3 regions of the Citricoccus muralis genome follow, and region 1 is predicted to be linked to each of the others. Evidence: riboswitches for the same ligand, from Rfam matches in the RefSeq annotation. Region 1 holds a riboswitch; each other region holds the start of a gene.

Region 1 (2,260 bases):
TCTCCTCCACCGTGTAGCCGTGCGCGCTGCACAGGTGCGCGACGATCGAGGGGTCCAGGTCACCCGATCGGGTGCCCATCACCAGCCCGGCCAGCGGCGTGTATCCCATGGAGGTGTCCACGGAGCGCCCGTCGCGGATCGCCGTCGCCGAGGCACCGTTGCCCAGGTGCAGGATGATCCCGCGGAACTCCTCGCGGGAAATGTTCAGGTGCTCGGCGGTCAGCCCGGTCACCAGGTCGTGGCTGGTGCCGTGGAACCCGTAGCGGCGGATCCCGTAGTCGGTGTACCACGTGGTGGGCACGGCGTACTGCCAGGCCTGCCTCGGCATGGTCTGGTGGAACGAGGTATCGAACACCACCACCTGCGGCAGGTCCGGCCACTGGGCGCTCAGGGCGCGCAGTCCCTGCGCCGCCGGAGGGTTGTGCAGCGGGGCCAACGGGGCCAGCCGGTCGATAGCGCGAATCACTTCGGGCGTCACCAGGGCCGGGGCCGAGAAGCGTTCGCCGCCGTGCACCACCCGGTGGCCCGCGGCGTCGATGCTGCGTCCGTCCAGCACGTCCTCCAGTTCGGCGGCGACGTGCTCGAGGGCCTGGGCGTGGTCGGTGATAGCGGATCCGGGCTGGCCGATGCGCTCGATGAGTCCCTTCGCCACCACCGGTTCTGCCGTATCGACGCCGTCGTCGGTGAGCTCACGCAGCTGGTATTTCAACGACGACGAACCGGAATTGATGACGAGAATCAGCATGGCGCTCCTTGAGGGGGGTCGGGCGGGACCGGCCGGGCCGGGTGGGTGTCTGGCACCAGTGTAGGGCGGGAAGCGCTGCGCTACACTGGGCCGCGGACACGGGGTGCGCGAAGGGCGCTGAGATCACACCCGTGGAACCTGATCTAGCTCGAACTAGCGAAGGGATGTCCGCATGACTTCCGTTTCTGACCCCGTTTCTGACCCGGGGCTATCGCACCCGGCCCTGCGCGCAGGGGTGGTGGGTAATGGGATCGACAATATCCACGTCTTTCTCCCCGTGACGGCGCTGGCCCCGGCCATGCTGGTGCTCGCCGGCCCCGGGGCCGCAGCCTCCACCGGCGCGCTGATCATGGTGGCCATGCTGCTGGGCCGGCCCCTCGGCGGGATCATTTTCGGTCGGATTTCCGACCGGCTCGGCCGCACCCGCACCACCCGGATCGCCATCGCCGGTACCGCAGCCTGCGCGCTCGCCATCGCGGTGATGCCCACCCACGAGCTACTCGGCCCGGGCACGGTGGCGCTGATTCTGGCACTGCGGTTTATCGGCGGCATTTTCGTGGCGGGTGAATATTCTGCCGCGATTCCGCTGGCCATGGAGTGGTCGTCGGGGCGGCGTCGCGGACTGATGAGCGGTCTGATTCTGTCGATGGCGCCCTGGGCGCAGGCCACGATTGCGTTTTCGGTGGCGGGGCTGCTCGCGGTGCTCGGCCCGGACCAGTACGCCGCGTGGGGGTGGCGGCTGCTGTTCGGCATCGGTGCCGGACTGTCCATCGGGATGCTGATCTACTACCGCCGTCATGTGGTGGATGCCCCGGTGTTCCACCGCCACGCTCATCAGGTGCGCGCTACGGAGACGGGGAACCAGGGCGCGGCGCCGAACGCCGGGAGAACCGGGATGCGGGCGCTGCTGATGGGCCGGTGGGCGGGTGCTTTTTGGCAGGTGTTCGCGATGATGACCGGGCTCTGGCTGCTCACCAACACCACGGTGCTGTTGCTCACGGAGCGATTGTCTACCGATTCGGGGCTGAACCCGACGGCGGTGCCCGTGGTGATGGGGCTGGCCTCGGTGGCGCAGGCGATCGTGATGGCGGTGGCCGGGCACCTCTCCACTGGGGTGGGTCGGCGCACCCTGTTCCTGTGCTGGGGCGCGGTGGCAGCCGTGGTCGGGCCGGGACTGTGGTGGCTCACCGTGCACGCTGCATCGTGGGAAATGGCGGCGGCCGGGGCGGCCGTGCTGCAGGTGGTCACCGTGTCGGCGTATGGGCCGGTGGCTGCGTATTTGTCCGAGCGGTTCCCCACTGCGGTGCGCTCCACCGGGTACGGTGCCGGCTACAGTCTCTCGCTGGTGCTGCCGGCGCTGTACCCGTTTTATCTGCCCTGGCTGGAGCCGCTGCTGGGCCGCCACGGATCGGTGATGGCGCTGTTGAGTCTGGGCGGGGTGTTGCTGATGATCGGTGCCGCACTCGGGCCGCGGCTGGGACCGGGCGAGCTGGACGACGATCTCGATGCCGTCGC
Region 2 (2,260 bases), 370 kb from region 1:
GGCCACACCGCGCTGCAGCAGTGATTCGATGATGAGACCACCCAGGTGGCCGGTGGCTCCGGTGACGGCAATGCGCATGATGTTCCTTCTTTCGGTCGGTGCCTGTTGGCGGCGATGGAATCACTGTAGCGCTTACCTAAAGTAAGTGCAACTGAAAAGTCAGCACTAACCATAAGCGTATACTGGAAGGCATGACGTTCGATCCAGATGCCGAAGCAGAAGCGGAAGACTTCGCGCCCGATGTCTTCTCGAGTGCCTGCACTTCCCGCACCGCCTTGCAGCACCTCACCGGTCGCTGGGGATCGCTGATCATGGTGGCGCTGAAGCTCAGCGGCGAACCCATGCGGTTCGGGGAGATTCGGCGCCGGATCGATGGTGTCAGCGAACGAATGCTCTCTCAGACCCTCGGTCAGTTGGAACGCGACGGGATGGTGGTCCGCACCGTGCACAGCACCATTCCCCCGAACGTGGACTACGGTCTGACGCCGCTGGGCGTGAAAGTTGCGGTGCCGCTGGCGGAGCTCACCGCCGTCGTCGAGGCCGAATTGCCCCAGGTGATCGCCGCGCAGCAGGAGTATGACGCTACTGCCCCGCAGAGGTGACGCGGCGGCGGAGCTGACGTAAAGTCGTCAACACCTATACAACGTGACACGGGGTGCCCCTGGTTCGTAACGAGTCGGCGGCTGAGAACAGACCCGTTGAACCTGATCCAGATCATGCTGGCGAAGGGATTGTCGATTAATGACGCATGTCCACACCCGTTCCGAGATCCACCTCAACCTGTTTGCTACCGCATGCGGGCATCATGCGGCGGCCTGGCGTGCTCCCGATTCTGCTGTCGAGCGGATCGGGGCCATCGAGTATTGGGAGCAACTGGCCCAGCTGGCCGAGCGCGGCTGCCTCGACGCGTTCTTTCTGGCCGACGGGCAGGCGCTGGGGCCGGGCAGTGCGCCGGTGCGGTACTTCGATCCGCTGACCACGCTGGCGGCGGTGGCCCGGGCGACGGAGCGGATCGGGCTGGTGGCAACGATCTCCTCCACCTTCTGGACGCCGTTCCCGGCAGCGCGGATGCTCGCTAGCCTCGACCACCTCTCGGGTGGGCGCGCGGGGGTGAATGTGGTGACGTCGATGACGGACGCCGAAGCCCGGAATCACGGGATGGACCGCCTGCCGGGGCGCGAACAGCGGTACGCCCGGGCCGAGGAGTTTATCGTGGCCATGCAGGGATTGTGGGACTCCTGGGAGGACGGCGCGGTGCGGGCGGACCGGGACGGAGCCTACCTGGATGCCGCGCGAATTCACCCGGTGGACCACCGGGGACGCTACTTCGAGGTGGCCGGGCCGCTGACGGTGCCGCGTTCACCGCAGGGGCGGCCGGTGGTGCTGCAGGCCGGGGCCTCGGAGCCGGGGCGCGCGCTGGCGGCACGCTACGCGGAGGGGATCTACGCGGTGGCGTGGGATGCGCAGGCGGGCCGACGGTATCGGGCGGATCTGCGACGTCGTGTGGCCGCGGCAGGCCGGAACCCGGACGACGTCGTCGTGATGCCGGGCCTGGTGACCGAGGTAGCCTCCACCGAACGGGAGGCCAGGGCGCGGCGGGCCGAACTGGATGCGCTGCTGCCGGTGGCGGAATCGTTGCGTCAGCTGTCGTTCTTTGTGGGTCAGGATGCCTCCGACTGGGAGCTGGATGCGCCCGTGCCGGAGCTGCCGCCCGTGGAGGAATTCACGGGGCCGGTGGGGCGCTATGCCACGGTGCTGCGGATGATCGAGACCCGGAAGCCCACGGTCCGCGAACTGTTGGGGTTGCTGGCGGCCGGGGGTGGGCACGCCACGCTGATAGGCACCCCGGAGCAGGTGGCTGAAACGATGCTGAACTGGGTGGATTCCGGGGCGGCGGATGGGTTCAACCTGATGCCGCCTACCCTGCCGGGGTCGCTGGAGGACGTGGTGGAGCAGCTGGTGCCGGAACTTCAGCGCCGGGGTCGGTTCCGGCGCGAATACCGGGAGACCACGTTGCGTGAGCGGTGGAGTCGGGAGTGAGGCGGGCCGAGTGAGGGCAGGCTCGGCTCATTTCGGCACATAGGACTGTCGCCGGATACCCTGGAGAGGTGAACCCCTTGAATTGGAACATGCCGCTGGTCTGGGTATGGCTGGCGCTGTTCTGCATTGTTTTCGCCCGGGCCGGGGCGACCTACGTGGTGGGCCGGCTGGTGCGCCGCGGTGCCGCGCGGTTTGAGCGCGCCGAGAAGCTGCTCGCTTC
Region 3 (2,260 bases), 380 kb from region 1:
CATCCACCCCGCGGCCCCCGGAACCGGCCCCGGCCAGCGCCAGGATCTCCGAGGCGTTGCCGCGGATCGCGCTCGGCCGCCCCTCCACCAGCTCGTGAGCCAGCCGGGTGCGCACGCTGAGTCCACCCACCGCCACCGGGTCCAACACCCAGGGAGTCTCGGTCTCGCCGGCGGCAGCCACCGCGGCACGCATCGCGTCGGCTGTCGCATCGGAGATGGTGCCGAGGTTGACCAGCACCCCGTCGGCCACCCGCGCGAATTCGGGGGCCTCTACCGGGTGCGCCACCATCGCCGGGGCCGCACCCACGGCCAGCAGCACGTTGGCGGTGATCTGTTGGACCACCGTATTGGTCAGGCACTGCACCAGCGGCGCCCGTTCGCGGAGCAGATGCAGTTCGGGAAACGTCGTCATCAGTTCATCACCAGCCCGCCGTCAACCACCAGGTTCTGCCCGGTGACCGCCCGGGATCCCTCACTGGCGAAGAACAGCACCGCGTCGGCGAACTGGGCGGGGGTGGTGACCTCGCGCAGCGGCGTGGCGGCGGCAATCGCGTCGAACACTTCGTCCGGAGTGGCCGACGACGCATCCGTGCTGCGCAGCAGTCCGCCGGAAACCATGTTCACCCGCACCCCGCGCGGACCCAACTCGGCGGCAAACGTCCTGGTCAGCGCCAACAATCCCGCCTTCGCCGCGGTGTAGTCGTGGTATGGCACCACCGGATTCTGCACCAGATTCGTACCCACATTGATCACCCGGGCCTCCCCGGCCTCCTCAAAGTCCGGCAGCGCGGCTTGGATCAGGTGCAGTGCACCCTCCACCGCGCCCTCGTACTGGCGGGCAAAATCCGCGCCCGTGATCTGCTCGACGCTGGGCCGCGCGTCCCCGTTGAAGGAGAAGTCCACCAGGGCATTGTTGACGACGACGTTCACCGGCGCCCCGAACCGTTCACGCCCGGCACTCACCAGGGCCTGCACCTCGTCACGGTGGCGCACATCAGCCCGGACGGCCACCGTTCGATCCGGGTGCCGCGCCACCAGTTCCTCGGCGGCGTCTCGGCTGGAAAGGTACCCGATCACCACCCGCGCTCCGGCTTCGAGAAACGCCTCAGTGAGGTGGCGGCCCAGGCCGCGAGCGCCTCCGGTGACGACGACGATGCGGTCACTCAGGTCAGGGGCGGCAGAAACCGGTCGGGACGCAGTGCCCGGGGTGGTGGGAGGAGAGGCGACGGTAGCTGAGGTCACGGTGGGCCTTTCTGACGGTGGCCAAGAGAGACCACCGGGATGCGCAAACCGACACCTCGCTGTGGACGTCCCTTCGCCAGTACGAACTGGATCAGGTTCAACGGGTGTTATCTCAGCCGCCCGGATCCCACAAGGATCGGCGGCACCCCGCGTCACTTCCCACCACTGTAGGCCACCAGGCCCAGTGCGCGGAAGGGCGCCGGCCAGGTTACTGCTGCGGCGCAGACACCGAGCCGCAGCTGCGGGTCAGCTCAGCCCCGAGATCTGACCGTCGACGACGCTCATCCCGTCGGCGGCGGGACGGCGCGGCAGCCCGGGCATGGTGAGAATCTGCCCGGTCAGCGCCACCAGGAATCCCGCACCCGGACGCCGTCGCAGTTCCCGGATGCTCACGGTGAAGCCCTCGGGCGCCCCCATCCGTGCAGGGTCATCGGAGAACGAGTACGGGGTTTTCGCCATGCACACTGGCACCCGGTCCTCACCCGCAGCTTCCAGGTCAGCCAGCTGCCGCGCCGCGAGCGCAGAGTATTCCACGCCGGCCCCACCGTAGATCTCGGTGACGATGCGCTCGATCCTCTCCCGCGCCCCGGTCTCGGGCGTGAACAGCCCCTCGGCGGTGCGCCCTTGCTCCAGGGCGGCGCGCACGTGCCCGGCGAGCTCCTCGGCCCCCGCCCCGCCGTGTGCCCACACCTCGGTTACCGCACAGGCCACGCCCTGGTCCCGGCACCAGTCCTGTAGCCAAGCCAGTTCGGCGTCGTCGTCCTGGGTGAAGCGGTTGATGGCCACCACCACCGGCGCCCCGAAGCGTTGCATGTTTTCCACGTGGCGGCCGAGATTGACGACTCCGGCCTCCAGTGCGGCCAGGTGTTCCTCTAGGCCGGCCGTGCCCGGATCGTTCAGCGTGGCCAATCCCATGCCCCCGTTGAATTTCAGCGCGCGCACGGTGGCCACCACCACGACGGCGTTGGGCATTGCGCCCGCGGTCGGCCCGGTGATCTGCATAAACTTCTCCGCGCCC

Evidence for each region. A riboswitch is a leader RNA that binds a small molecule or an ion and turns the genes downstream of it on or off. The one in region 1 is predicted to bind thiamine pyrophosphate.
Region 2: it holds a riboswitch for thiamine pyrophosphate, as region 1 does, so the genes downstream of both, P8192_RS14360 (NtaA/DmoA family FMN-dependent monooxygenase) here and P8192_RS01590 (MFS transporter) in region 1, are expected to answer to the same signal.
Region 3: it holds a riboswitch for thiamine pyrophosphate, as region 1 does, so the genes downstream of both, P8192_RS14345 (3-oxoacyl-ACP reductase) here and P8192_RS01590 (MFS transporter) in region 1, are expected to answer to the same signal.

The regions. Positions count from the first base shown of each region.
Region 1 is NZ_CP121252.1:355,722-357,981, forward strand. It holds gene P8192_RS01585 (acetate/propionate family kinase) at 1-745, opposite strand, end outside; TPP riboswitch at 835-927, shown strand; gene P8192_RS01590 (MFS transporter) at 918-2,260, shown strand, end outside.
Region 2 is NZ_CP121252.1:3,111,546-3,113,805, reverse strand. It holds gene P8192_RS14370 (SDR family oxidoreductase) at 1-78, opposite strand, end outside; gene P8192_RS14365 (winged helix-turn-helix transcriptional regulator) at 192-602, shown strand; TPP riboswitch at 642-749, shown strand; gene P8192_RS14360 (NtaA/DmoA family FMN-dependent monooxygenase) at 742-2,040, shown strand; gene P8192_RS14355 (DedA family protein) at 2,109-2,260, shown strand, end outside.
Region 3 is NZ_CP121252.1:3,107,942-3,110,201, forward strand. It holds gene thiM (hydroxyethylthiazole kinase) at 1-412, opposite strand, end outside; gene P8192_RS14345 (3-oxoacyl-ACP reductase) at 412-1,242, opposite strand; TPP riboswitch at 1,294-1,402, opposite strand; gene P8192_RS14350 (formate--tetrahydrofolate ligase) at 1,489-2,260, opposite strand, start outside.